DNA from 3 places in the Proteiniborus ethanoligenes genome. Region 3 is predicted to be linked to each of the others. Evidence: predicted binding sites of a transcription regulator. Region 3 holds the regulator's gene; each other region holds the start of a gene.

Region 1 (10,314 bases), on a different contig from region 3:
AGGTGGTGCTGTTGGAGTAGGGATGACATTTCCTAAAGCTGTAATGACACTTCTAGTAGGAAATGGTGTTCTTATGGCAATAGTATTAGCTACTGGATACATGGCATTTAAAACTGGATTATCTACTTCTTTCTTATCTAGAAGAGCCTTCGGTAAAAGAGGCTCAAGTATATTTTCAATTCTGTTGGCTATTTCTTCTGTAACATGGATTTCATTAAATGGGGATATATTTGCTAGATTAATAAAAAGCACCTTCTCATGGTGGACCTTGCCAGTATCAATTACTGCAATTATATGTATAGCATTATGGACCCAATCTGCAATTAGAGGGTATAAAGGTCTAGAAATAATTAGCTTTTTAGGTGTGCCTGCGGCATTAGTATTATCTTTAGTAGGAGTTTTTGCAGTTGGTAGGGCTACTGGAGGTTTTGGTGAAGTACTTAGCTATATACCAGCTAAGCCTATTTCATTTGCTGCAGCTACATCTTCTATTATAGGCGGTTGGGTATTTGGTGCTACTATTACTCCGGATGTTTGTAGATTTGCTAAAAGTACAAGAGATTTGGTTATAGCGGGAATTGCTGCATTTTCTATAGGATGCTTAGGCTTACAGTTTGCAGGAGCATTAGTTGCTATATCTACAGGAAATGGGGACTTTACAGTAGCAATGGCTGCACTAGGTCTTTCTTTAGTAGCTTTCTTTGCAGCAATATTCTGTTTATGGACTACTCAAGATAATAATATTTACGGTGCAAGCTTAGCTATTCAAAACATATTAGAAGAGACTAAATTAAAGGGTAAGATACAGCACAAGCATATAGCATTAGTTATAGCAGGATTAGCAGCTGTATTTGCAGCACTTGGAATATACAAGCACATACTTCCTATAATCCAATTTTTATCATTGTTAATACCACCAGTTTCAGGATTAATTATTGGAGAAGAGTTTTTCGTTAAGAATTCAAAAGAAAAATTAAATGTTAATGCAATTGCTCTTGTCTCATGGCTTATAGCAGGAGTAGCTAGTTATATATCATTAAAGGCAGATGTTTTTGTTCCGCCAATAGTAGGTATAGTAACAAGCTGTTTAGTATATGTAATACTTAGTAAACTATTTGATAAAAAGGTCAAATCAGCATAAAACAATAATTTGAAGCCCTCATTTTAAAAAATGAGGGCTTTTTATTATAATCAATTAGAATAATTAGACTTTATTTCTTTTGCATTTTAAATTTTTTTTAGATAAAAAGTGGTATAATAATTAGATACTAATTAAGTGGAGAGGAAAAGATATGAAATATAATTTGAATACCGAAGGTAATAAAGTAATTATGAAAAACCTAAAGCATTTTGAACCAAAGCATGTTTTTGAATGTGGACAATGCTTTAGATGGGAGATAGAAGAAGACGGAAGTTATACGGGAGTAGCTTACGGAAAGATTTTAAATGTTAGAAAAGATGGAGAGGATATTGTCTTCTCAAATACAAGCTTAGAGGACTTTGAAGAAATATGGATAGATTATTTTGATTTAAATAGAGATTATGGAGAAATAAAGAATAAACTATCTAAGGATCCAATATTAAAAGAAGCCATAGGTTTTGGTCATGGTATAAGAATATTAAAGCAAGATGAATGGGAAATGCTTATATCCTTTATTATATCTGCAAACAACAGGATACCTATGATAAAAAAAGCCATTGGTCTATTAAGTGAAAGCTATGGAGAATATATTGGAGAATATAATGGGAGAAAATATTATAGCTTTCCAACAGCAGAAAGTTTAAAGGATAAAAGCATAGAAGAAATTGAAGGCTGTAAGGTAGGCTTTAGAGCAAAGTATATATTAAACAGTGCTAACATGGTATGTAACAAAGAAATTTATATTTATGGACTTAAAGACCTTTCAACAGAGGCTTCGAGAAACGAATTAATGAAATTTGCAGGTGTAGGTCCAAAGGTTTCTGATTGTATTATGTTATTTTCAATGAATAAATATGATGCATTTCCAATAGATGTTTGGGTTAAAAGGGTTATGGAGTACTTCTACTTGAAAGAGGATACTAGTCTTAAAAAAATACAAGAATACGGAAGGGATAAATTCGGAGAATACGCAGGATATGCCCAGCAATACCTTTTCTATTATGCCAGAGAGCTGGGGATAGGGAAATAGAATTAAGAACGATAGTTTAACGATAGTTGAACAATAGTTGAACAATTGTTCAACTACTGTTAGAAAAAAGGGGGAAAAATCGTGATAGGAAATTTAGCAAATGCTTTTGCAATAATTCTAGGAAGTATTATAGGTATATTTTTAAAGGATAGATTTAAAGAGAATTATAAAGATATAATAATGAACGGCATAGGGCTTTCTGTATTAGTTATAGGTATTAGTGGCGCTATAAAAACAGAGAATATGTTATTAGTGGTCATAAGCTTAGTAGTGGGAAGTATAATAGGAGAATGGCTAAAGATAGAAAACAAGCTTCAAAATATAGGCAATATTATTGAAAGCAAAGTAGGTGCAGGAACATCAAATATTTCAAATGGATTTGTTACAGCATCTCTAATATATTGTGTTGGAGCTATGGCAATAGTAGGAGCATTAGAAAGTGGACTTACTGGAAATAATCAGACTCTCTTTATTAAATCTATTTTAGACGGAGTCACTTCTATTATATTTGCTTCTACCTTAGGCATTGGAGTAGCATTTTCATCCCTATCAGTTCTAGTATACCAAGGACTTATTACATTAACTGCTAACACAATGAAGATTTTCTTAACAGAGGGAGTAATTACAGAAATGTCTGCTGTTGGAGGAATTCTAATTATGGGCATAGGCATTAACCTTTTAGGACTTAAAAAAATTAAAATAGGTAATATGCTTCCTTCAATATTTATTCCTATTATATATTTCATTTTTACCCTAGTAATTAATAGATTATTTTAGGTGATAAAAGGACATAAAGAATAGCAAAAAAATTAAGAGAAAAACTGTAATATTCTTTGCACACACAACGACAAAGCAAACGGAGAAAAACAATGAAAACACAAGATAAAACCATATAAACAATAACAATGGCATAATAAGACAAAATACACAGGAAAACAGCATTTGATTCTATAAAAAGCTTTAGGTAACATATATGTTGTAAGAATTAGCACTCAGCACGAGAGAGTGCTAACAAATTTAAAAAGAAAAAATTTTTTAAAATAAACAGGGAGGGTTAAGCATGAATATTAAACCATTAGGCGACAGAGTAGTTATTAAAAAGGTAGAAGTTGAAGAAAAAACTAAGAGTGGTATAGTACTTCCAAGCTCAGCTAAAGAGCAGCCACAAATAGCAGAGGTTGTAGCTGTAGGAGCTGGAATCACTGAGGACGAAAAGAAAAAAGATGAAATTAAAGTAGGCGACAAGGTTATATTCTCTAAATATGCAGGAACTGAAATTAAGGTTGATGAAGTTGAGTACACAATAGTTAAGCTTGCTGATATATTAGCAGTTGTTCAATAGGAAAATATTAAATTAAATATACCTTCACAGTTTCGAACATGAATAATTCTAAAGTAATATTATGAGTTCAACAAAATTAAAGGAGTGTGAATATAATGGCTAAGGAAATTAGATTTAGTGAAGAAGCACGTCGTGCTATGGAGAAAGGAATAAACAAGCTAGCAGATACAGTAAAGGTGACTTTAGGACCAAAGGGAAGAAATGTTGTTTTAGATAAAAAATTTGGCTCACCTCTTATTACAAACGACGGTGTGACAATAGCTCGTGAAATTGAGCTTGAAGATAAATATGAAAATATGGGAGCACAATTAGTTAAAGAAGTAGCTACAAAAACTAATGATGTAGCAGGAGATGGAACTACTACAGCTACAATATTAGCTCAAGCAATTATTAGAGAAGGATTAAAGAACGTTGCTGCAGGTGCTAACCCAATGATACTTAAAAAAGGTATACATAAGGCAGTAAATGTGGCAGTAGATGAAATAAAAACTCTTTCAAAACCAGTTGAAAGCAAAGAATCTATAGCTCAGGTTGCATCTATATCAGCTGGTGATGATGAAATAGGACAATTAATAGCAGAGGCTATGGATAAGGTAGGTAAGGATGGAGTTATAACAGTTGAAGAATCAAGATCCATGGGAACTACTCTTGACGTAGTTGAAGGTATGCAGTTTGATAGAGGATACCTATCACCATATATGGTAACAGATACAGAGAAGATGGAAGCTGTATTAGAAAATCCATATATTTTAATTACAGACAAGAAAATAACTAATATTCAAGAAATACTTCCAATATTAGAGCAAATAGTACAACAAGGAAAGCAATTAATGATTATTGCAGAAGACATCGAAGGAGAAGCATTAGCAACATTAGTAGTTAACAAGCTAAGAGGAACATTTACTTGCGTAGGAGTTAAAGCACCTGGATTTGGAGATAGAAGAAAAGATATGCTAAGAGATATTGCTATTCTTACGGGTGGAGAAGTAATATCAGAAGAATTAGGATATGATTTAAAAGAAGCTACATTAGAAATGCTAGGAAGAGCTCAAACTGTAAAGGTTGACAAAGAAAATACTACAATAGTAAATGGTGCTGGTGAGCAATCAGATATTAAAGATAGAATTAGACAATTAAAATCACAAATAGAAGAATCAACATCTGAGTTTGACAAAGAAAAACTTCAAGAAAGACTTGCTAAGCTATCAGGTGGAGTTGCAGTTATCCAAGTTGGAGCAGCAACAGAAACAGAGTTAAAAGAAAGAAAGCTTAGAATTGAGGATGCATTAGCTGCTACAAGAGCTGCAGTTGAAGAAGGTATAGTTTCTGGTGGTGGAGTTGCATTAATGAACGTTATACCAGCAGTTGAAGAATTATTAGAAGCTTCCCACGGAGATGAAAAAACCGGAGTAAGCATAATCCTAAGAGCTTTAGAAGAGCCAGTTAGACAAATAGCTGCAAATGCTGGATTAGAAGGCTCTGTAATAGCTGAAAAAGTTAAAGCAAGCGAAAAAGGTATAGGCTTTGACGCACTTAATGAAGAATATGTTAACATGATAGAATCTGGTATAGTAGACCCAACAAAAGTAACTAGATCAGCACTTCAAAACGCTGCATCAGTAGCTGCTATGGTATTAACCACAGAAGCAGTAGTAGCTGACCTACCAGAAGAAGACGTTCCAGGCATGGGCGGAATGGGCGGCATGGGTGGAATGGGCGGAATGATGTAGTAAAGACCCTAAATCTATTAGGAACAATAGATTTAACATCCAGCAAACACATTGCTAGTATTAGAGACTCTGTATAAGTTTATTAGACTTATGCAGAGTTTTTTGTTTTTTATATATTACCTTTTTGAATATATGGAGTATTAAATAGAAATAATAACTTAGAATCTATCTACTATAAGAGGAGGGTTTATATGATACGAGAAGGGTTGATACCAACGTTGTTAGGAACAGCAGTTACTGGAGCAGCTCTAGCAACTAGGGTTCCAGACATTAGAAGAAGAGGAATACAAAAAAATGAAGTAGGTACTATGATAGCCACAGGCTTAGTAGGATTTGGTTTAGCCCACATTGTATTAGGAAGTATAGACTTATTTCAAGGAAGATAGATTTAGCAGGGGTTTTATGCCCCTGCTTTTAATATGGGTAACTTTTTTTGAAATTTTGCATAGTAGATAATATAGAAAATTATATAGCTTACATTTAACTAATAAGCTATAAAGGGGGAGAACCATAATGTATAATGATTTTATATCAATTTCAACACTAGCCACATTTGCTGGCTTAGTAGCAGCTGTAAGCATAATAGTTCAATTTACTAAGAGCATAGTAAAAAATAAGCTTGGTGATGCTTATGTTAGACTATATACCTTTATAATAGCACTAATATTGAACTTCGTATTCGCAAGGTCAGGACAGGGTATCCAGGGAATAGTACTTACAGTTATCAATGCAATAATTGTAAGTATAACATCTATGGGTGGATATGAAATGATAGCAGATCCAAAAGCAAGAAAGGCTAAAAGGTAATCTTGAAATTAAGATGTAAGCAACTATAAAGGCGTATATTATGCCAAGGAAAAACATATTTCCTTGGCAGATTTGTATGTTATTCTAGTTTTGAATTATGCTTAATGAATAAAACTCTCTATTTTGTTTTCACTAGCTGGATTAACAGCACTCCACCCTCTTATTTCCATGGCCTTTGAAATAGAAGACTGGTTTTGAAGAATATTCAATTGACATTTTAAAAGAATTTCCTTTAAGTCTTGGCAGGAAGACTCTATTAATGCACAGTCATATGTATTCCATATTTGCCTTTGAGAATAAACAAGATCAGTCAATAAATCTTTTTCCGTAAGGTATTTATCTATATACATAGATAATTCCTCTCCTTTAAATAGATTTTTCTTACTGGAATATCTAAAGTCTTTGTCAAATGAAAAGATTAGCTTAAATAAGACAATAAAAGATTATAATTATCCTCATGCTTTTTACCTGCAATATAGCAAATGTTTTTAAGCTCGCTATCAAAAATAGTATTACTGTATGCGGAGCATTTTTTTGCAAGCAGTAATTCTTGAGTTAATAGCTCCTCCATTAGATGTTGCATTTTGCAATCAACATTCCTTAAGCTCTGGTTGCTTTTCAATCTACCACCTCCAATTGAAATACCAACAAATATTGTACAATTATTATACCTGTTTTCACAATTTATATAGCATGTAAAAAATGAAACATTAAACAATAAAATAGATGAAATGAAAAATAGTGTAAAAGCAATAAGAGATTTAAATAGCTTATTTATATATAATGCTTTAAATATTATATTAAGAAATGTTTATAATAAAACTATATGTATTTTCCTTGACAATCTATTAATCTTTTGTTAAATTTAAAAGAATAATATACAGAACAAACTCATATATCTCCTAGAATATGGCTGGGAAGTCTCTACCGGGTTACCGTAAATTTTCCGACTATGAGTGGAATAATATATAATAGCTGGAAGTTATAAATCTAGCAGCTATTTTGTTTTCATACACAATTCCACTCAAGGAATTGTGTTTTTTGTTTTATTATTAGTTCTTAGTTCCTAGCTGTTAGCAGAAGCTAAGAACCAAGAACTAAGAGCTAACAGCTAGAATCTAGTAGCTACTAATTCTTAATTGTTAATTATTAATTTAAACTACAGGAGGCTATATAAATGGAAAAATTTATTCAAGAAGGATTAACCTTTGACGATGTACTTTTAGTACCAGCAAAATCAGAAATACTCCCAAAGGATGTAAGAACAAATACAAATCTTACAAAAAAAATCAAGCTTAACATTCCTATTATGAGTGCTGGAATGGATACGGTAACAGATTGTAGAATGGCTATAGCAATTGCTAGAGAAGGTGGTATTGGAATAATCCATAAAAATATGTCTATTGAAAACCAAGCTATGGAGGTAGATAAGGTAAAAAGATCAGAGCATGGAGTAATAACAGATCCATTCTATTTGTCACCAAATCATATATTGTCAGATGCCCTTGAATTAATGGAAAGATATAGAATATCAGGAGTTCCTATAATTGATGAAAATAAAAAGCTAGTAGGAATAATAACAAATAGAGATATAAGATTTGAAACAGATTCTTCTAAGAAAATATTTGATGTGATGACAAAAGAGAATTTAATTACTGCAGAACCGGGTATAACTATGGATGAGGCTCAAGAAAAAATGAAGAAATATAAAATAGAAAAACTTCCCCTGATTGATGCTAATGGAACCTTAGTAGGCTTGATAACTATAAAGGATATTGAAAAAACATTAGAATATCCTAATGCGGCAAAGGATAAAACAGGTAGATTGCTAGCTGGGGCAGCAGTTGGCGTTACATTAGACATTATGGACAGAGTAAAAGCCCTTGTTAAAGCTAAAGTAGATGTAATAGTTGTAGATACAGCTCATGGCCATTCAAAAGGTGTTATAGAGGCTGTTGAAAGGATAAAGAAGGAATACCCTGATTTACAGCTTATAGCAGGGAATGTAGCCACAGCAGAGGCAACAGAAGAGCTTATAAGAGCCGGAGCAGATGCAGTAAAGGTTGGCATAGGACCAGGCTCAATATGTACTACTAGAGTAGTAGCAGGTGTAGGAGTACCTCAAATCACCGCAATATATGATTGCTCCCAAGCAGCTAAAAAATATGGTATACCTATAATAGGAGATGGTGGGATAAAATATTCTGGAGATATAGTTAAGGCCATAGCAGCAGGCGCAGATGTAGTTATGATAGGCTCAATGTTTGCAGGAACAGAGGAAAGTCCTGGAGAAATGGAGCTATACGAAGGAAGAAGATTTAAGGTTTATAGAGGCATGGGCTCCCTTGGTGCTATGGCGGCTGGAAGTAAGGACAGATATTTCCAAGAGAATAATAAAAAGCTTGTTCCAGAAGGAATAGAGGGAAGAGTACCATATAGAGGTCCTTTAAGTGACATAGTCTACCAGATGATAGGTGGCTTAAAGGCTGGAATGGGTTATTGTGGCACTGCAACTATTGAAGATCTAAAAGAAAAGAGTCAATTTATAAAAATAACTAATGCAGGATTATTAGAAAGTCATCCTCACGATGTTTATATTACAAAAGAAGCTCCAAACTATAGTAAAACCTACTAAATAATAAATGGAGGAATATAAATGAGTAGCATACCAGAGAATTTTGTAGAAAAGTCAATTGAAGAGATAAAAAATGTCATAGGTGACAAAAAATCAATATGTGCATTATCAGGAGGAGTAGATTCCTCTGTAGCAGCAGTATTAGTCCATAGAGCCATTGGGAACAATCTTACCTGTGTATTTGTAGATCATGGACTCCTAAGAAAAAACGAAGGTGATCAAGTAGAGGAAGTCTTTAGAAATAGATTCCATATGAATCTTATAAGAGTAAATGCTCAGGAAAGATTTTTAAGCAAGCTTAAGGGAGTAACTGACCCTGAAGTGAAGAGAAAGATAATAGGAGAAGAGTTTATAAGAGTATTTGAAGAGGAAAAAAACAAGCTTGGTCATATTGACTACTTAGTACAGGGAACCATATATCCAGATATAGTGGAAAGCGGTGCTGATGGAGCCGCTATTGTAAAAAGTCATCACAATGTGGGCGGACTTCCAGAGGATGTTGATTTTGAACTAGTAGAGCCTCTTAAAACTCTTTACAAAGATGGAGTTAGGGAAGTAGGCAGACAGCTAGGCATACCAGATGAAGTAGTTAACAGACAGCCATTTCCAGGACCAGGACTTGGTGTAAGAGTATTAGGCGAGATAACTGAAGAAAAGCTTAAAATTGTAAGAGAAGCAGACTGGATATTTAGAGAAGAAATAAAAATTGCAGGTCTAGAAAATAAAATCTGGCAATACTTTGCAGCGCTTCCTAATATAAAAAGCGTAGGAGTAGTAAATGGTGAAAGAACATATTTCCACACAATAGCTCTAAGAGCAGTACATTCAACAGATGGAATGACCTCTGATTGGGCAAGAATCCCTTATGAAGTACTTGAAAAAGTATCAAAAAGGATAACAAGCGAAGTAGAAGGAGTTAATAGAGTAGTATATGATGTGACAACTAAACCTCCTGCTACTATTGAGTGGGAGTAGTACCCAGTGAAACGAGCGATAGTGAAGTTGAACTGTAGGTACTACACCTGTCAGGGTTGGCGAGATTTCTACCGACTGTAAGGAGGTAGAAGTCCGAAACCTACGGTGTGGAGTAGCAAACAAAAGTCTTGGAACCTTTGGAAACAGAGGGACCAAGACTTTTTTATTTTTTGAAAGTACTAAAATAGTACTATTATTATTTTGATTATATTCATTTGGGTGTCCATATACAGTTAGAAACTCCAAGATATATGAAGGTCTGGAGAGTGTAAATGTCAATCCCAAATTGCACAGGACGTAACGGGGGAATGAAAACAGAGAATTACAATGAATGGGTAAAGCTAATGAATCAGATAGATGTGATAATAGATGAGCAGATAAAGCATATAATAGTGTATAGTTTGTAGAAAAGGGACTGAAAGGGCCTTTTTCTTTGCCCATATTTAGGCAATATATGTTATAATATCTTTAAATATAAAAAGTAAACCTTTATAAAATGGAGGCCACTATGGGATACAATTATGACAAATTATGGAAACTACTAATTGACAAGAAAATGAATAAAGAAGAACTTCGAAAAAGAACAGGTATGTCCTCAACTACTTTAGCCCGTATGGGTAAGGATGAAAATGTTAGCTTAGATGTATTGGGAAG
Region 2 (10,314 bases), on a different contig from region 3:
ATTGGAGCTATTCCCGGAGGCATACAAAGACAAGCTAATCTACGAATACTTGTAGATAGAGCAAGTCAATTTGATAGAAGCTCGTCAAATGGTTTATTTAATTTTATTAGATTCATAGAAAAGCTTAAAAGAAGTAGTGGAGACATGGGGACAGCGAAAACCTTAGGGGAAAATGAAAATGTTGTGAGAATAATGAGTGTGCATAAGAGTAAAGGTCTTGAGTTCCCTGTTGTCATTTGTGCAGGACTCGGTAAACAATTTAATTTTATGGATACAAGGGATGATATATTAATACACAAGGATCTTGGACTAGGCCCTAAATATGTAGATATATTAAATCGAAGATATACTGGCACTATTCCACAATTAGCAATTAAAAAGAGAGTAAAGGTAGAAAGCTTATCTGAGGAAATGAGAATACTTTATGTTGCACTAACTAGAGCAAAAGATAGGCTAATCTTAGTAGGCTCTGTAAATGATGCTTCTAAAGAGGCTAATAAGTGGTGTAGGGAAACGAATCTATATTATTTATCTAATAGCAAAAATTATCTTGATTGGATATTAAACGTTCTATCTAAGCATGAAACAGGGAAAACCATAAGAGAATTAGCCAGTTTAGATAATGAATATGATACAAGTGAAGATTTAAATATAAGCATTAGAATATTAAACAGAAAAGACATAGACATTAATGTGGGAAGTGAAAGGATTAGTAAAAAGGAACTTAGAAGCAAACTAGAAAACTTTGTATGTAGTAGCTCAAATTATAAAGAAGAAATTCAAAAGCGTTTTGATTGGAGTTATAAGCATATGAATTCAATTAATATACCTTCAAAAATGTCTGTATCTGATATTACAAAAGCTTCATTCAAATCTATAGAAGCATTATCATATAATACACCATCTATAGTTAAGATGCCTAAGTTTCTTGAGGGGGAAAAGCCTTTTACAAAAGCAGAGATAGGTACAATTATGCATTTTGTAATGCAACATATTAACTTAGATGAAGATATAAAAAAAGAAACTATAGAAAAAAGAATAGAAAAAATGGTTATAGAGGATTTGTTAAGTGAAGAGGAAGCAAAAGTAGTTAATGTGGAAAAAATACTTAAATTCTATCAAGGTCCTATAGGACTTAGACTTTTAGCTTCTAGCAATGTTAAGAGAGAAGTTCCCTTTGTGCTTAAGAAAAAAGCTTCCGATGTCATAGATGGACTTCTTGACTGCAATGAATATGTACTTATTCAAGGAATAATTGACTGCTATTTCCAAGATAAAAATAGCTTAATACTAGTTGATTATAAAACTGATTATGTGTTGGAAGATAATCTTGAAGACATAATATACAAATATAAGGGACAAATGATGCTTTACAAGGAAGCTCTTGAAAAAATAACAGATAATGTGGTGGATGAAATATATATATACTCCTTTGAATTAGATAAAGAGGTGAAGGTACAATGAGGATACTTCATACTTCAGATTGGCATCTTGGAAAGTACTTAGAAGATTATAGCAGAATAGAAGAACAGGAAAAATTCATAGATGAGCTAGTGAATATAGTCAATGAGAATGAAATAGATTTAGTGTTAATCGCAGGGGATATATATGACAATAGTAATCCTCCTGCTAAAGCCGAAACCTTATTTTATAGGGCAATAAAAAGGCTTTCAAATAATGGTGAGAGGATAGTATTAATAATCGCAGGAAATCATGATAATCCAGATAGACTAGTTTCTTCTAAACCTCTTGCTAGAGAACATGGAGTTATTCTTTTAGGTACACCAAAAAGCAAAGTAGAGCCTGGAGAAGTGGGACAACATAAAATAGTAGACGGTGGAGAAGGCTTTATAGAATTAGAAATAAATAATGAAAAAGCAGTAATATTAACCTTGCCTTATCCAAGCGAACAAAGGTTAAACGAAGTATTTCAAGGTGTAATAGATGAAGAAGGTATGCAGAAAAATTACTCAGAGAGAGTAAGCCAGATTTTTAGTGAACTATCAGGTAAATATAGAGAAGACACAATAAATCTGTGTGTAAGCCATTTATTTGTAATGGGTGGTGAAACTACGGACTCTGAAAGACCTATTCAAATAGGAGGAGGCCTTACAGTACATGGAAACGCATTGCCTGAAAAGGCTCAATATATTGCACTAGGACATCTTCATAAATCACAAAGGGTAAGAGGCACTTCCTTGAAAGCATATTATTCAGGTTCTCCTATACAATACAGTAAAAGTGAAGTTGGTCAAGAAAAATATGTTTATATAATAGATGTAAAAGCGGGACAGGAGCCTAATATAGAAAAAAAGAATCTTAATATATTAAAGCCAGTTGAGGTTTGGAGAGTAAAGGGAATTGATGAAGCTCTTGAAAAGTGTTTAGATAATGAAGATAGAAAGGTTTGGGTCTATCTAGAAATAATAACTGATAAGCTTATTACTCAAAGTCAAATAAAGGAGCTTAAGGGGATAAAGCCAGATATACTCTCAATATCTCCTATAATAGAGAATATAGAAGAAGACAAAGAAGATAGTCACGATCTTAGGGAAAAATCAATTTTTGAACTATTTAAGGGACACTATCTTAATGAGAGAAAAATAGAGCCAAGTGAAGAGTTGATGGCAATTTTTGCTGAAATAATCACAGAAGAGGGTGATGAAGCTGAAACCGAAAATGCTTAAAATATCAGGATTAAATAGTTTTCTAGAAGAGCAATCAGTTGATTTTGAAAGATTAACTGAAAGAGGTTTATTTGGAATATTTGGGCCTACAGGCAGCGGTAAGTCATCTATCTTAGATGCAATAACTCTTTCCCTATATGGACAAACTGCTAGAAAGTCAAGTATGTATATAAATACAGAAACAGATAAGCTATTTATATCCTTTGACTTTGAAGTAGGACATGGCAACGAAAGAAAAAAATATAAGGTGGAGAGAAGTTTAAAGAAGAATAAGGATGGTGGAATCAATACTACTATAGCAAGATTAATAGTATATGATAAAAACGGAAATCAAGAACAAATTATAGAAGGTAGAACTGCAGTAGAGAATGAGCTGCAAAATAATATTGTCGGGCTAAATTTTAATGACTTTATTAGGACAGTAGTATTGCCTCAAGGAAAATTTAGTGAATTTTTAACCCTTACAGGGACTGGAAGAAATGAAATGCTGGAGAGAATTTTAGGACTTGAAGAATATGGAGAAAAGCTTAATAGAAAAGCAAGAAATAAAAGAGACATCATAAAGCAAAATTTAAATAGAATACAAGGAGAGCTTAGCAGATACGAAGGTGTGTCTGAGGAAGAGATAAATCTGCTAAATAAGGAGCTGGCAGAGCTTATTCAAAATGAAGTAAAATTAAAAACTAAGATAAAAGAGCTTAATGAAGCCTACGAAAAATATAATAGAATACGTAATTTACAAAAGGAATTAAAGGATTATTTTACTAAACAAAATAGCTTAAAGGAAAAACAAGAGGAATTTAGAATTAAAAAAGAGAAACTGATTAAAGGAAAAAACTCTTTAAATGTAATACCACATATTAACAATCTAAAACAAACCCAGAAAGACCTTGAAACAAATATTCAAGCTTTAAAACAATACAATATGGACATAGAAAAACTAAACTCTCTTATAGAGGAAAAAGAAAAAGAGTACAACATAGCTTTAGATAAAAGACAAAATGAATACCCTAATTTGCTCCATAAAAAATCTAAGGTAGAAGATGCTATCGGAATATTAAAACAAAAAGAAGAAATAGAACAAGAGATAAAGGGATTAAAAGCAAAATATATTGACTTAGAAAAAGGCATCAAAATAGATTCTGACAAAAATAAAGAACTATTACTCAAAGAAGCAGATATAGATAAAAAAATTGAAGAAAAAGAAGAAGATATAAATAACAAATCAGTTTCTTCAGAGTATAGAAAAAGGCTAAATCACGCATATGATTTAGAGAAAAGATACTTACAGTTGAGAAAAGATAAGAAAAACTTCCAAATTGAAAAAAATAATACAATAAATAATATAGAAAAAAACAATAAAGAATTAAAAGAAATTCTGAACCAATTAAATAGTATAGAAGGCACAATAAAAGAGCTAGATATTAAAAAAGCGGAATTAGAATCAAAAAAACCTAAAGACGTTAATGAGATATCATATTTTCAGAAAAAAATCTTTGACTTATCATCAGAAATTGAAAAACAAAAAGAAATAAATGAAAAATTTGATAAATTGATAAAATTACAAAAGGAAATTGAAAAAGGGAAAAATATCCTTGACAGCAGATATATTAAATTAGACATAGAACTTAAGTCTAAGGATGAAAAGCTAGATGAAATAAAACAGGAAGCAGTAGAATTAGAGCGTAAAAGCTTAGCTAGTATTTTAAGGAAACAATTGATATATTCAGAGCCTTGCCCTGTTTGTGGCTCTACACATCATCCAAATCCTGCAATATTATTTGATGAGGGGGAAATATCAGAAAAGCAGTCATTAATTAAAGAATTAGAAGCAGAAGTTAATTTGTTAAAAATTGACTTAGTCAGATTAGAAGAAGAAATAAAAAATAAGACTAGTGAGTATGAGAAGAATGAAGAAGCTCTCAAGGAACTTAAAGGGATATTTTCACAGAGCCAATTAGATAAATTAGAAGAAGAAAGAAAAACTTTAGAAGAAAAAATTAACCTTGCACAAGACTATAGAACAAAATGGGAAGAAGAAAATAAGGCCTTGGATGATAGACTTACAAAAAACAGGGAAGAAAAAAACCTATTAACTAATAAGAATACAGAATATAAAACAAACCGAGATAGAGATAAAGATGTTCTAGATAAGATTGAAACTAAGTTATCAGAAATCGAAGCGGAAACAGGAACCGTTTTTGAGGATTATAATAATTTCATTAAAGAATTAAACATTACTAATGCAACAGATAGAATAAAAGAAATAAATAAATTAGATGAAGAAATAGAACTAATCGCAAAACAGTTAAAACAGCTTAGAGAAGAAAATAAAACGACAAAATTTGACATAGAACAGATTTCTAAGAAAATGAATAAAAATAATGAAGAAATAAAGCTTACAAGACAGTCAATTGACAATAAAAACAATAGAGTAACTGAGCTAAATCTTAACATTGAGCAAATTGTAGGAAAAGAAGAGCCTCTAAAATTAAAAGCACAAATTGAAAAAACAATTACTGAAATACTAGACAAAGAAAGGGAATTAAAAGCTTGTTTAGATAGTGAGAATGATAAAAAGAATAAACTTAATGAAGAGATAACAGGATTAGAAAAGGCTATCCAAATACTTAAGGATTCTTCTATTGCTCTAGAGAATAATTTAATTAAATCATTGTCCGACAATAATTTTAATTCTATTGAAGAAGTAATTAATAGTAAAGTTGAAAATAATGAGATTGAAAGCTTGGAAAAAGATATTGAAGCTTACACTAACGAAGTAAAAGATACTGAAAACAATATTTCTAGAATAAGGAAAGAATTAAATGGTGAAGAGATACAGGAGGAAGAGTGGCAGATTATTATAAAGAACAAGGACGAAGCGTATATCAAACATAGTGAGCTAATAGAGGAAATAGGAAAGAAAAAGAATAAAATTGATGAAATGAATAAAAGTTTAAAGGAAGTTGAAAAATTAAAAGCAGAAGCCTCAAACCTAGAGAAAAGGTGGGATATGCTAAATGAAATACTTGAGTTAACAAAAGCAAAAAGATTTGTTGAATATGTATCCAGGAGCCATTTAATTTACATAGCTAGACTAGCTTCAGAAAGGCTTAGAGAAATAACTAGAGGAAGATATGATTTAGAATATGACTCCAACAATAATTTTGCAATAATTGATAACCACAATGGAGGGGCTAGAAGAGAGTGTAACTCTTTGTCAGGGGGAGAAACTTTTCTTACATCACTTTCACTTGCTTTAGCATTATCATCAAAAATTCAATTAAAGGGAACCACTTCTTTAGAATTCTTTTTTCTAGATGAAGGCTTTGGAACTTTAGATGCTAATCTTTTAGATGTGGTTATGACTTCTCTTGAAAGGCTATACAATGAAAGCCTAAGTGTTGGAATTATCAGCCATGTAGAGGAACTAAAAAACAGAGTACCAGTAAAGCTTTTAGTCGCTCCGGCAGTAGCGGGAGTACATGGAACAAAGGTAAAAATGGAATATAGCTAATATAGAATAGGATTGATAGTATGGTTTATGTATATATGGTAAGATGCAAAAACAATGCACTATATACTGGTTGGACTACGGATTTAGAACGTAGAATAATTGAACATAATAATGGAACAGGCTCTAAATACACAAGAGCCAATAGACCAGTGGAGCTTGTATATTTTGAAGAAATAGATGATAAATTTGCAGCTACCAAAAGAGAATATGCTATAAAACAGCTAAATAAAGCAGAAAAAGAGCTACTTGTAAGTAGTTTCAAATTGCAGACAAGTTGTGAGTAGCTTACAAAAAGCCTCTATGACACAAAAACATAGTCATAGAGGCTTTCAATTTATTATATCATAAGCTTACATATATTATCGGTGAACTCTACAGGATCACCTATTGGCAATCCTTCAATAAGCAATGCTTGGTTATATAGAACATTAGTATACAATTTAAGCTTATCCTTATCATGTTTATAGGCATCTTCTAAGGCTTTAAACACATGATGATTAGTATTGATTTCTAAAATCTTCTCAGCCTTAATATTTGGATTGTTAGGCATAGTGCTTAATATTTTTTCCATTTCTATAGTTAGTTCTCCATCAGTTGCAAGACATACAGGATGGTTTTTTAGTCTTTTTGATGCTCTGACATCTATTATCTTATCTGATAAAGCTTCTTTCATAAAATCAAATATTTCTTTATTTACTTCAGTTTCAGATGTTTGTTCTTCTTTAGCGTTATCTTCTATACCTAAATCCCCACTTGAAACAGATTTAAATTCCTTATCTTTGTAATTCATTAGCATACGAATAGCAAATTCATCAATATCGTCAGTAAAATACAATATTTCATAGCCTTTTTCTGATAGGATATCGGTTTGAGGCATTTTATCAATTTTGTCAATAGAATCCCCTGAAGCATAATAAATATATTTTTGATCCTCTTTCATTCTTTCTATATATTCTTCTAAAGTAACCATTTTCTTTTCTGTAGAAGAGTAGAATATTAATAAATCTTGAAGTGTTTCTTTGTTTTGACCAAAATCACTATAGACTCCATATTTAAGCTGTTTCCCAAAGGTTTTGAAGAATTCCTCATATTTATCTCTTTCATTTTTAAGCATTAGCTGCAATTCGCTCTTAACTCTTTCTTTAATTCTTTTAGCAATTACCTTTAATTGTCTATCATGCTGAAGCATTTCTCTTGATATATTTAGAGATAAATCCTCTGAGTCAACCATTCCTTTAACAAAGCTAAAATAATCTGGAATTAGGTCTGGACATTTATTCATTATTAGAACCCCACTAGAGTATAACTCTAATCCCTTTTCATATTCATTAGTATAAAAGTCAAAAGGCATCTTTTCAGGAATAAATAAAATAGCATTATATCTTACTGCACCATCAGCACTTATATGAATATATTTTAGTGGTTCATCAAAGCCATAGTGTTTTTCTGAATAAAAATTTTCATAATCTTCCTTAGTTAGCTCATTTTTGTTTTTACGCCATATTGGAACCATACTATTGATTATCTTTTCTTCAATTACTTCTTCATACTCATCCTCTGTACCTTCTTTAAGAGCCATTGTGCTAGTATCCATTTTTATAGGATATCTTATAAAATCAGAGTATTTTTTTATAATAGCTCTTAATCTGTATTCTTCTAAAAATTCATCATATTTTTCGTCATCTGTATTTTCTTTTAATTTTAAGATAATTTCTGTACCAACATTTTCTTTCGTACAGGGCTCAATAGTATATCCATCAGCACCTGTTGATTCCCATTTATAGCTTTCTTGACTTCCTAAGGCTTTACTTATAACAGTAACAGAATCAGCCACCATAAAAGCAGAGTAAAAACCTACACCAAACTGTCCTATAATATCATATCCGTCTCTTAATTCATTTTCTTTTTTAAATGCAAAGGAACCACTTTGTGCTATTGTCCCAAGATTTTCTTCTAACTCTTCTTTTGTCATTCCAATACCAGTGTCTAATATACTCAAAGTTCTATTATTTTTATCGGCTACAATCTTAATATAATAATCATCTTTGTTAAAGGTTAAGCTCTTATCTGTTAAGGCTCTATAATACATTTTATCGATTGCATCACTAGCATTGGAAATAAGCTCTCTTAAGAAAATTTCCTTATGAGTGTAAATGGAGTTAATCATAAGATCAAGCAATCTCTTTGATTCTGCTTTAAACTCTTTTTTTACCATAAAATCTTCTCCCTTCGTAAAATTTTTATGTAATTAGCACTCTTCATAATAGAGTGCTAATTATAATTTATCAAAATTATTACATTTGTCAATGCTAACTTGTAATAGTGTTGTATTTTAAACTAATTGAATTTTTTCTAAAGGAAAGTATTTTCCTTATATGCACATAATAAATCTAAGAGAATAAGTTATTATATAAAATCTTTTTAGGAGGCTTTATTATGGCAAAGATTAGAAGGATGTTTCCAGGTGGCAATACATCAAAAGGATTTTTTTCATACTATGACAATATAATAAATAGAAAAGATGCAAATAAAATAATAATATTAAAAGGAGGACCAGGAACAGGAAAATCTTCAATGATGCGAAATATTGGAAAGTATATGCTTGAGAAAGGATATGATGTAGAGTACCATCATTGTTCTTCGGATAAAGATTCTATCGACTGTGTTATGATACCTAAGTTAAAGGTTGCAGTATTAGATGGCACTGCACCACATGTTATAGACCCTAAGTATCCAGGTGCTGTAGATATGATAGTAAATCTAGGTGAATACTGGGACTCTAAAGGTTTAGAAAATAATAAAGAAGAAATAATAAAAGTAATAGATAGAAACAGTAAGTTTTATAAAAGTGCATATAAATATTTTGAAGCAGCAAGGCTTATTCAAGAAGATACTATTTGGAAGATGGAAGAAGTAATGAATTTTAGTAAGGTTAATATACTAATCCACGATTTAGTAAAGGAAATATTGGGAAATTTAAAGGTAGTAGAGAAAATAGGGAAAGAAAGACATTTGTTTGGTAGCGCATTTACACCAAGTGGATGGGTAGATCATACAGATACATTGCTAAGAGATGTAGAAAAAACCTATTACATAAAAGGGGAGCTAGGAACAGGAAAAACAACATTGATGAAAAATATATATAAGGAAGCAATTCAAAGAGGTTTAGATGTAGAGATATTTCACACACCATTAATACCTGAAAAAATAGAAACTATAATAATTAAGGATTTAAGTATAGCATTATCTATAATGGATTGGGCTAAAGATAATAATTATAAGACAATAGATTTTAAGAATTATATGAACAAAGAAATATCAAATAACTATGAAGAAGATATAAAGGAAAATAAAAAAAATTATGAGAAATTAATATCAATAGCCATTAATAAATTAGCAGGTGCTAAGAAAAATCATGATATGATGGAAGCACAGTATATTCCTAATATGAACTATAACGAAATTGAAAAAGTAAGAGATAAATTGATTCAAATAATATTAAAATATGAACAATCATAATAGAGTCAAGATTAAAAACTTGGCTCTTATTCATTAATGCAAGAAATTCTGGTTTAATATTAATAAATAACCAAAGATTGTATCATTGAATAAAGAACTATAATAAATACTGTTTACAAAAAACTTATAATTTGCTATTATTATCTTAAGTACAATGAAAGGAGTGATGTTTTATGAAAAATAATATGGATAGTGTATATTTAAACAAAATTAATTGTTTCATAATGACTACTCCTAGAAATAAGTTAATCTGTAATTAGCTATTGATTAATTTGTAATTAAACCCTAGGAGTAATCTGAATTATTACTTACTAGGGTATTCTTATGCCCTAAAATAACAGGAGGGCTTATAATTGACAAATAAATATAATTTATATGACTTGGGATGGAATGAAAGATTAGAAAAAGAGTTTGAACAATATAGAAACTTTTATAGTGTTGGAAGAATTGCAGTAGAATATAAAAATCTATATAAAGTATATAGTGAACAAGGAAATATATTAGCATCAGTATCAGGGAAAATGATTAACTCTGCATCAGGTAGACAGGATTATCCAGCAGTAGGAGATTGGGTTATACTGGATAAAATAA
Region 3 (10,314 bases):
AACTTCTATTTGTTTAATAGCTGCTCTTACCATTGTGAGAACATCTTTTCTAAGTTTATCCCTGTTCTTCATGGAATTTTTCATATCATCCATTAATCTAATTTTTAGGGACATTATGTTTCACCTCTTATTTATATCTTGTATTCTTTCTTCTTGCAGCCTCAGATTTCTTCTTACGTCTTACACTTGGTTTTTCATAATGCTCTCTTTTTCTAACTTCTGCCAATACGCCAGATCTAGCGCATTGTCTTTTGAATCTTTTTAAAGCATTATCTAATGATTCGTTTTCCCCAATCTTGATTTCTGACATTCGTTCTCCCTCCCCTCAACCACTACAACAGGTCTTTACTATACTATATGCAGTAAGTGGAATTCGGCACTAGATTATTATACATTAAATATCAAAATTATGCAACTCTAATTTTAACCTGGAGGCCATTGTAATTGTCTCCCTCCTAATAAGTGAAAATGCAAATGCTCTACTGTTTGACCACCATCTTTTCCACAGTTATTTACTATTCTATATCCTTGTTTATCTAAATCCTTCTCTTTAGCAATTTTATTTATTGCGATAAATATATGACTTAGAATATATGCGTTATTTTCACCTATATGGTTTGTAGAAGGTATATGCTCTTTAGGTATTATTAATATGTGAATAGGAGTTTGCGGGTTTATATCGTTAAATGCTATTACTTTGTCATCTTCATAAACCTTGTTTACAGGTATATCTCCATTTATGATTTTACAAAATATACAATCACTCACCCGATTCACCTCCTTGATCCGGTTTAAACAAAACTAATAATATACTAACATAAATATTCAACAAACATATACAAAAATCCTTCACTAATATAATATATTACCAATCAAAATTTCGTCCTCTATTTCCTCTAAGCTTACTTTTAATATTTTACCTTCTAATGAACTATGTCCTTTAGCTAGAACTCTAATATAATTTGTTGTATAGCCTTCTATAAATTTTGGTTTAAGCCTAGACCCTTCTTCAAATAACACATCTAATGTATTACCTATGAATTTTCTAATAAATTCATTAGTGTTTTTTTCTCCTATCTCTATTAGTTTTTTACTTCTATAGTGCTTTACATCGCTGTTTACTTGGTTTTTATACTTTGAAGCTGGAGTACCTTTTCTTGGAGAGTAGGGAAATACATGTATTCTTGAAAAACCTATTTCGTCAACAAATCTGCATGTTGCGTTGAACTCTTCTTCAGTTTCTCCTGGGAATCCCACTATTATATCTGTAGTTATACCCACATTCGGCATATATGATTTTATTAAATCTACGATTTTTTTATATTCCTCTGTTGTATATTTTCTGTTCATTCTTTTCAGAACAGTATCGCTACCACTTTGTAGTGAAAGGTGAAAATGATCACAGACCTTAGGCAATTTAATTAGTCTATCCATAAATGCTTTGGTCATTATCGTAGGTTCTATTGAGCTTAACCTAATTCTTTCAATTCCTGATACTTCATGAACTCTTTCAATAACATCTATAAGTTCCATTTGTCCTGTATCCTTACCATATGAAGCAACATGAATACCTGTTAATACAACTTCTTTAAATCCTTTATCAGCTAGTTTTTTCACTTCAAATAATATATTATCCAATTTTCTACTTCTAATTGGACCTCGTGCATATGGGATAATACAATATGAACAGTATTGGTTGCAGCCCTCTTGAATTTTAAGGAAAGCCCTAGTTTTTCCTTCTATATCCTCAATATTCATCTCTTCAAATTCTTTTTGATCCATAATATCAGTTACAATATTAACCCTTTTTCTATCTTCTTCTACTTGCTGTGTTAATTCTACTATCCGATTTCTATCCTTAGTTCCTATTACGATATCAACCTCTTCAATATTCATTACCTCGTCAGGAGATGTTTGTGCATAGCATCCTACTACAGCAATAACCGCATCTGTATTTTTATTTTTCGCCCGTCTGATAAATTGTCTTGATTTTCTATCACCTAAATTAGTAATAGTACAAGTATTTATAACATAAACATCAGCAATATTATTTTCATCTACTATGATATAGTCATTTTTCTTAAAAAGCTCAGCCATTGCTTCTGTTTCGTATTGATTTACCTTGCAGCCAAGAGTATGGAAAGCAACTTTTTTCATTGGATCACCCCTAAATCTCCTAGTTCATATAAAACTATTGTAGAAGCAGTAAAGCCAGCCGTCTCTGTTCTAAGTATTCTAGGACCAAGGGAAACTATCTTAGAGCCTATACTCTTGAGCGAATTAATTTCCCATTCTTCAAATCCACCTTCAGGCCCTATTATTATATTAATCTTTTCACCATCAAATCCTTTAAGTGCTTCTTTTATTCCTAATTTCTCTTCATTTTCATAAGGAACTATAATTAATTTCTCATTTTTAAGTACTTTAAGCATCTCTTTAAAAGGTAGAATCCCTCCTACCTCTGGAACAATACCTCTTTTGCTCTGTTTTGCTGCTTCCTCTGCTATCCGATTCCATCTTTCAAGTTTTTTTTCCTCTTTTTTTATATCTTGTATCCTTGTAATAGTTCTATCTGTTATTATTGGTATTATTTTGATTACTCCAAGCTCTGTATTTTTTTGAATGATCAAATCCATTTTGGTAGACTTTGGTATCCCTTGATACAATACTACATCTACAGGAGGTTCTGAAATAGATGTAGTAGAATCTAATATATGACAAACTATACTTTCTTTATTTATTGATAATATTTTTGATGTGTATTCTGTTTTGTTTTTATCACATATGGTTATTATATCTTCTACGTTTAATCTTAAAACATTTTTAATATGCTTAACATCTTCACCTATTATTGTTATCTTATCCTCATGGATGTTTTTTATATCAGTAAAAAATCTATGCATATTTTTTATCTTCTCCTAATTTTGCAACTATGCATACCCATTCTCCCATAGTTACTGTATCTAGTATTTCTAAGCCTTCTTCTATCATAGCTTCTTTAACCGTTTGAGTTTTTTCATGTATTATTCCTGATGTAATAAATATGCCTTCCTTGTTTAAAAATTTAGTAACATCCTTAGATAAAACAGTTATAATTTCAGCAACAATGTTAGAAACAACTAAGTCTGCTTTTTCTTTAATTACATCTAATAAATTACCATGTTTAATATCCACAATATTTTCTACTTTGTTCATCTTAGCATTTTCATTGGATACTTTTACAGATAGCTCATCTAAATCTACACCTATGACTTTTTTAGCTCCAAGCTTTGCAGCAGCTATTGATAATATGCCACTTCCACAGCCTATATCAAATACAACATTTCCTTCATTAACGTATTTTTCAAGCTGTTTAATACACATTATTGTAGTTTCATGGGTTCCAGTTCCAAAAGCCATACCTGGATCCAATTCTATTATTATGTCGTTATCTTCAACCTCATATTCTTCCCAAGAAGGTTTTATGACGATTCTATCTCCAATTTTTTTAGGTTTATAATATTTTTTCCATGAATCAGCCCAATCCTTCTCGTAGACCTCAGTAGTAGTTACTTCACCTAAGCCTTTATCCAAATTAAATTGCGGAATTTTTTCAACATTTTGCTTAATAAGTTCAATCTTGTCTATTAAATCTTCACTTTCTGGGAAGTATGCCTTCACAATTACTCCATCATATTGCTGCTCTAACAAGCTTGCTTCGATAAAATCCCAGTTTTCATCACTATTGGCATATGAAATGATATCATTAGGATCTTCAATGGCTAGTCCTCCTGCCCCTACCTCATATAATATGCTTGTTACAGCTTCAACCGCCTCTGATGTAGTTTTAATTTGTATCTCAATCCATTTCATATCATTCACACACCTCTCTTTAATTTGTTCTAGATAATTAGCTTTTATCAAATATTATAATACCCTATATATGTTAAAAAACACATTCATAATCAAACTGGTCATCAAAAAATATTAGAAATCCGTTTCTATTCCAGCTTGAATAAAAACGAAATAGTTATTACCCAGTAAAAGCATCCTTTACTTTATCAAAAAAGCCTTTTTTATGCTCACTAACCCTTTCTCCGCTTTCTATTGCAAATTGCTTTAATAGTTCTCTCTGGTTTTCAGTTAACTTTGTAGGTACTTTAACTACTACCTTAACGTATTGATCTCCTCTTCCATATCCTCTTACATTAGGGATACCTTTATTTTTAAATTTAAACACAGTTCCAGTTTGAGTTCCTTCTGGAATAACATGCTTTATTTCATCTTCAAGTGAAGGTATATCTATTTCTGCTCCAAGTGAAGCCTGAACAAACGATATAGGGACTTCACAGAAAATATCATTTCCTTCCCTAGTAAATATTTCATGGGGTTTTACATTAATATATATATATAAATCCCCTGAAGGACCTCCTTTTTCTCCTGACTCTCCTTCACCTCTTAAGGGTATGACTGAGCCAGTATCTACTCCTGCTGGAATTTTAATATTAATTTTTCTAGTCTTTCTTTCTTTCCCTGAGCCAGAGCATGTAGTACAGGGCTTATCTATTATTTCACCAGAGCCATGACATATATCACAGGTGCCTACTCTTACAATCTTACCAAAGGGAGTATTTTGTGCATACTTTATTTCTCCAGTACCGCTACATTTTGAGCACTTAGTTTTATTAGTTCCTGGTTCTGCCCCCGTACCATTACATTTTGAACAGTTCTCTGTTCTGCTGAACTCAATTTCCTTTTCTGCTCCAAAGGCAGCTTCTTCAAAATCTATATCAAGTCTATATTTAATATCTGAACCTTTTCTAGGCGCATTCTTTCTGGTACTTGAAAATCCGCCCCCAAACATATCAAAAATATCTTCAAAAATATCTCCAAAGCCTCCTGTAAAGCCTCCAAAGCCTTGACCGAAGCCTCCATTTTGGTCTACACCTGCATGACCAAACCTGTCGTATCTAGCTTTTTTATCTGAATCACTTAGGACTTCATATGCCTCATTAATCTCTTTAAATTTTTGCTCTGCTTCCTTATTGTCAGGATTCAGATCTGGATGATATTTTTTTGCTAGCTGTCTAAAGGCTCTTTTTATTTCCGTCTCAGAAGCATTTCTATCAATGCCTAATACCTCATAATAATCTCTTTTACTCAATCTTTCATCACCTTCTAATGACGTAGTTTTACTTATTATGTTCCATTAAACGCTTACTAGTTTATGTTATTTATTTTAATATGTCAATAGTCAATATAAAAGCTAAATCCCAAAGGACTTAGCTTTTTATATTATTTGTCGTCATCTACTACTTCATAATCAGCATCTACAACATTGTCATCTTGATTAGCTTCTTGATTAGGCGCTTCTTGTGCTCCCTGCTGTGCAGCTTGCTCATATAGTTTTTGCGATATTTGATGGAACTCCGCAGTTAACTCTTCTGTTTTTTTCTTAATGTTTTCTGTATCTGTTCCTTCAAGAGCCTTTTTCAGTTCATCAAGTTTACTTTGTACTTTGGTCTTTTCAGAATCATCTATTTTTCCTTCTAGCTCTTTAAGAGTTTTCTCAGTTTGATATACTAATGAATCTGCATGATTTCTTGCTTCTATATTTTCTTTGTTTTTTCTATCCTCTTCTGCAAATTGTTCAGCTTCTTTAACTTTTTTTTGAATTTCTTCTTCTGATAAGTTTGTTGAAGCTGTAATAGTGATTTTTTGCTCTTTTCCAGTGCCTAAATCTTTAGCAGACACATTTACTATACCATTAGCATCTATATCAAATGTAACTTCAATTTGAGGTATTCCTCTTGGTGCTGGTGGAATTCCTGTTAATTGGAATCTACCTAGTGTAATGTTGCCACTAGCCATTTCTCTTTCTCCTTGAAGCACATGTATATCAACTGCAGTTTGACTATCAGCAGCTGTAGAGAATATTTGACTTTTCTTTGTTGGTATAGTTGTATTTCTCTCTATTAATTTTGTAAATACTCCACCTAATGTTTCAATACCAAGTGATAATGGTGTTACGTCAAGTAGTAATAAATCTTTAACTTCACCACTAAGAACACCCGCTTGAATAGCTGCTCCTAATGCAACTACCTCGTCTGGATTAACTCCTTTATGAGGTTCTTTTCCTGTAAGATTTTTTACTGCTTGCTGTACTGCAGGAATTCTTGTAGAACCACCAACAAGAATAACTCTATCTATTTCTGCAGGAGATAAACCAGAGTCACGAATGGCCTTTCTTACTGGTTCCATAGATCTTTCTACAAGATGTGCAGTAAGCTCATCGAACTTAGCTCTTGTTAAATCCATAGTTAAATGTAATGGTCCTGCTTGAGTGGCAGTGATAAATGGTAGATTAATACTTGTAGTCATAACAGTTGAAAGCTCTTTTTTTGCTTTTTCTGCAGCTTCTTTTAGTCTTTGAAGAGACATTTTGTCATTTCTTAAATCTACACCATTTTCTTTTTTAAATTGCTCTGCCATATAATCAATAATTACTTGGTCAAAGTCATCTCCACCAAGATGATTATCTCCATTAGTTGCGATAACCTCAAATACTCCATCTCCAAGCTCAAGTATAGATACGTCAAAAGTACCCCCACCTAAATCAAATACCATTATTTTATGGTGTTCTTCATCTTTGTCTAACCCATATGCTAAAGATGCAGCAGTAGGCTCATTGATTATTCGCCTAACATTTAATCCTGCTATTCTTCCTGCATCTTTTGTTGCTTGTCTTTGACTATCTGTAAAGTATGCTGGAACTGTTATTACAGCATCTGTAACTGTTTCTCCTAAATAATTTTCTGCATCAGTTTTAAGTTTTTGAAGTACCATAGCCGATATATCTTGTGGAGTATGCTGTACCCCATCAATCAATGTATTATGATCCTTACCCATATATCTTTTTATTGAAGCAATTGTTCTATCAGGATTTGTAACAGCCTGTCTTTTTGCTGTTTCCCCAACAAGTCTTTCTCCATCTTTTGTAAATGCAACTACAGAAGGTGTAGTTCTATTGCCCTCTGCATTAGGTATTACAACTGGCTCGCCGCCTTCCATTACAGCAACGCAAGAGTTTGTTGTTCCTAAGTCAATTCCAATTATTTTTGACATGTTTATTCCTCCTTATATAGACTAATTTATTTTGAAACCTTAACCATACTAGGTCTAATAACCTTATCTTTTACTTTGTAGCCTTTTTGAAAAACTTCTATTATAGTATTTTCATCATGATTTTCGCTTTCCTCTTGGACTACTGCATGATGAAAGTTTGGATCAAATTGTTCATTTAATGAGCTTATTTCTTCTAAGCCTTTAGATTGAAGTACTTCTAAAAGCTGATTATGAACCATTTCTACACCTTTATACAGGTTCTTCACATTAGTTTCTTCTATATCTACTCCAAGAGCCCTATCAAAATTATCCAGAACAGGAAGTAAGGAAGTCATAATATCTTGTGTAGCAAATTGATATGTACTTTCTCTTTCTTTTTCAGTTCTCTTTTTGAAATTATTAAAATCTGCTTGAAGTCTAATGTACCTATTTGAAAGTTCTTCCCATTCATTTGTTTTTTTATTGTATTTGTCCATTAGCTCATCTAAACTTATTTCTTTATCTTCATTCATTTCTTCAGCATTGGCCTCTAGATTACTGTCTACGCTTTCATTTTCTAAATTTTGCTCCTTAATATCTTCATTTGATTTCTTAACCATTCATAAGTCCTCCATTCGATAATATTGGTCCCATTTTATTTACTCCATTTATTATATTTGGTGCAAGACTAAAAGTCTTACACCTTATTTTATAAAATAATTCTTAATTATTTCATTTAAATCTAATGATAAGGATCTAACAACGCTTATTACGTTGGAATAATCCATACGGGTAGGCCCGATTACTCCAATCTTACCTATGGTCTTTCCATTAACACTATAAGTTGCAGTAATAACACTACAATTTTTTATTTCATCATAAGCATTCTCATTTCCTATGCTTATTTCAATATCATTATGTTCCCCGCTTAACATCATATCTATAATAAATGGTTTGTTTTCAATAAACGATATAAAATCTCTAGCTTTTTCTACATCATTATATTCTGGAAAATTAAATATTTTATTTACACCATCTGCAAAAACCTCTATTCCCTCTATATCATCTAAGGCATAGACTATAGTAGGTAGAATGTCTAATATGGAATTTTTATAATCATAAATTTCCTTAATTAGCTGGTCTAAAACCTCTGCCCCAATTTCTCCAATATTTAAGCCTTTTAATTTAATATTTAAGAAGTTATTAATAATATTCAAATGATCAGATGAAATACTATGCTCGGTTCTAAGTACAGTGTTTTTTACTATTCCAGAATCAGTTACAATTACTACTAATATCTTAGAATCGTCTATTGGTATTAATTGAATATGTTTAAGCTGACTCTTTTTTATTTGTGGTGCTATAGCTAGAGAAGTATAGTTTGTTACCTTTGATAATATCCTTGCAGCATTATATATGAGCTGATCAATCTCACCAATTTCATTTATTAATCTATTCTTTAGATCATGTCTCAATATGAAGCCCAAATCATTTGACTCTAGCAATCGATTTACATATAGTCTATATCCTTTGTCAGAAGGTATCCTGCCTGCTGAAGTATGCGGCTGAACTAAATATCCAAGCTCCTCTAAGTCGGACATTTCATTTCTAATAGTAGCAGAACTAACACCTAGGTCAAATTTTTTTGATATGGTTCTAGAGCCAATTGGCTCAGCATTAGTTATATAGCTTTGTATAATTGCCTGCAAAATTTTAATTTTTCTTTCATCAAGCATCATACACTAATCACATCCTAATTTATTTAATAGGTATAACAAATACCTGTCAAGTTATTAGCACTCTATGTCGTTGAGTGCTAATAACTATGTTTTTAAAATATCATTATTACATTAATTTGTCAATACCTTTTGCTAATTTTTTATGTCTCTATTCTATGGAAGTATTTCCATGAATACTAAGTTGCATAAATCTAGACCCTTTTTCGTCAATTTTATATTATTATCCTTTTTCTCTAGTAAGCCTTTCTTGATAAATTTATCAATAATTTCTCCATATTTATCTAAAATATCTATACAGAATCTTTTTCTAAAATCTTCAATATTGACTCCCTGCATTAATCTAAGTCCTAAAATAATGTATTCTGCCACTTCCATATTATCGTCAATAAATTCTTTTTCTTCTATGGGTAATTGACCATTAGATAATTGTTCAAAATAAATATTTAGGTCTTCTGTGTTTCCATATCTAAATTTTTCAAAATACGAATGTGCAGATAAGCCTAAGCCTATATATGGTTCAGCTCTCCAATAAATTAAATTATGTCTGCTTTCATATCCTTTTTTGGCAAAATTAGATATTTCATAATGGATGTAGTCCTTCTTTTCTAAAAGCTCTATTCCCTTATGGTACATTTCCCTCTCGGTATCTTCATCCGGCAATACAATTTGCTTATTCATATACATATGATAAAATGGAGTATCTTCTTCAATTTTTAGACTATAGTATGATATATGCTCTGGTTCTAACTCTGTAATTATACCTAAGGTTTTAATAGAATCATGTATTGTTTGTCCTGGCAAGTTGAACATAATATCAAAGTTTACATTGTCAAAGCCGTGTTTTCTAATAAGTCTATACGTATTAATAAAATCTTCTGCTGTGTGAATTCTGCCAATCTTATTTAACATAGTATCATTCATAGATTGAACACCAAGACTTATTCTATTTATACCTGCATTTTTATATATATTTAACTTTTCGTCATCTAAAGTCTTAGGATTTGACTCGATTGAAACCTCTTTTATTCTATTAGTGTTTAATTTTTTGTGAATATATCCCATTATTTCATAAATATACTCTCCATTTATTGCTGTAGGTGTACCTCCGCCAAGGAATATTGTGCTTATGCTATAATCCTTTAATCTTTCTTCATATATGTCTATCTCTCTTTTTAAGTAACTAATATATTTTTCAGAGTTATCCAGAATACTAGGATATGAACAAAAGTCGCAGTAATAACATTTGCTTTGACAAAATGGAATATGAACATAAATTCCAATATCACCCATAGAAAACACTCCTTATAAAATATTTAAAGCCAAGGAAAAACTTCCTTAGCTTAATCTAAGCACAAAAGTAAAACAATAGAATCCGCCCTGGCATTTGCCATGAGCAAGTATCCCTACTGTTTATATATTATTTTTCATCATATTTTAAAACTGCTAGAAACGCTTCTTGTGGTACCTCTACACTACCAATTTGCCTCATTCG

What was found. The regulator HrcA, encoded in region 3, represses chaperone genes, less so after heat shock. The targets are predictions, from matches to a motif close to TGTTAGCACTCNNNNNNNNNGAGTGCTAACA.
Region 1: the regulator HrcA is predicted to act here: its motif matches at 3,155-3,185, upstream of BLV37_RS12560 (co-chaperone GroES).
Region 2: the regulator HrcA is predicted to act here: its motif matches at 8,451-8,481, upstream of htpG (molecular chaperone HtpG).

What each region holds. Positions count from the first base shown of each region.
Region 1 is NZ_FNQE01000033.1:10,609-20,922, forward strand. It holds gene BLV37_RS12545 (purine-cytosine permease family protein) at 1-1,141, shown strand, start outside; gene BLV37_RS12550 (DNA-3-methyladenine glycosylase family protein) at 1,293-2,171, shown strand; gene BLV37_RS12555 (DUF554 domain-containing protein) at 2,253-2,948, shown strand; gene BLV37_RS12560 (co-chaperone GroES) at 3,232-3,513, shown strand; gene groL (chaperonin GroEL) at 3,609-5,243, shown strand; gene BLV37_RS12570 (asparagine synthase) at 5,438-5,629, shown strand; gene BLV37_RS12575 (hypothetical protein) at 5,757-6,050, shown strand; gene BLV37_RS12580 (spore coat protein) at 6,152-6,400, opposite strand; gene BLV37_RS12585 (hypothetical protein) at 6,469-6,672, opposite strand; purine riboswitch at 6,922-7,023, shown strand; gene guaB (IMP dehydrogenase) at 7,228-8,685, shown strand; partial or broken gene guaA (glutamine-hydrolyzing GMP synthase) at 8,725-9,660, shown strand; gene BLV37_RS15460 (hypothetical protein) at 9,933-10,067, shown strand; gene BLV37_RS12600 (helix-turn-helix domain-containing protein) at 10,169-10,314, shown strand, end outside.
Region 2 is NZ_FNQE01000031.1:10,094-20,407, reverse strand. It holds gene addA (helicase-exonuclease AddAB subunit AddA) at 1-1,464, shown strand, start outside; gene BLV37_RS12215 (exonuclease SbcCD subunit D) at 1,461-2,687, shown strand; gene BLV37_RS12210 (AAA family ATPase) at 2,680-6,204, shown strand; gene BLV37_RS12205 (GIY-YIG nuclease family protein) at 6,225-6,488, shown strand; gene htpG (molecular chaperone HtpG) at 6,542-8,419, opposite strand; gene BLV37_RS12195 (PRK06851 family protein) at 8,641-9,723, shown strand; gene rsgA (ribosome small subunit-dependent GTPase A) at 10,077-10,314, shown strand, end outside.
Region 3 is NZ_FNQE01000024.1:19,153-29,466, reverse strand. It holds gene BLV37_RS10535 (GatB/YqeY domain-containing protein) at 1-114, opposite strand, end outside; gene rpsU (30S ribosomal protein S21) at 128-310, opposite strand; gene BLV37_RS10525 (histidine triad nucleotide-binding protein) at 424-768, opposite strand; gene mtaB (tRNA (N(6)-L-threonylcarbamoyladenosine(37)-C(2))-methylthiotransferase MtaB) at 853-2,157, opposite strand; gene BLV37_RS10515 (RsmE family RNA methyltransferase) at 2,154-2,903, opposite strand; gene prmA (50S ribosomal protein L11 methyltransferase) at 2,896-3,852, opposite strand; gene dnaJ (molecular chaperone DnaJ) at 4,013-5,143, opposite strand; gene dnaK (molecular chaperone DnaK) at 5,275-7,104, opposite strand; gene grpE (nucleotide exchange factor GrpE) at 7,131-7,703, opposite strand; gene hrcA (heat-inducible transcriptional repressor HrcA) at 7,788-8,822, opposite strand; gene hemW (radical SAM family heme chaperone HemW) at 8,976-10,112, opposite strand; gene lepA (translation elongation factor 4) at 10,240-10,314, opposite strand, start outside.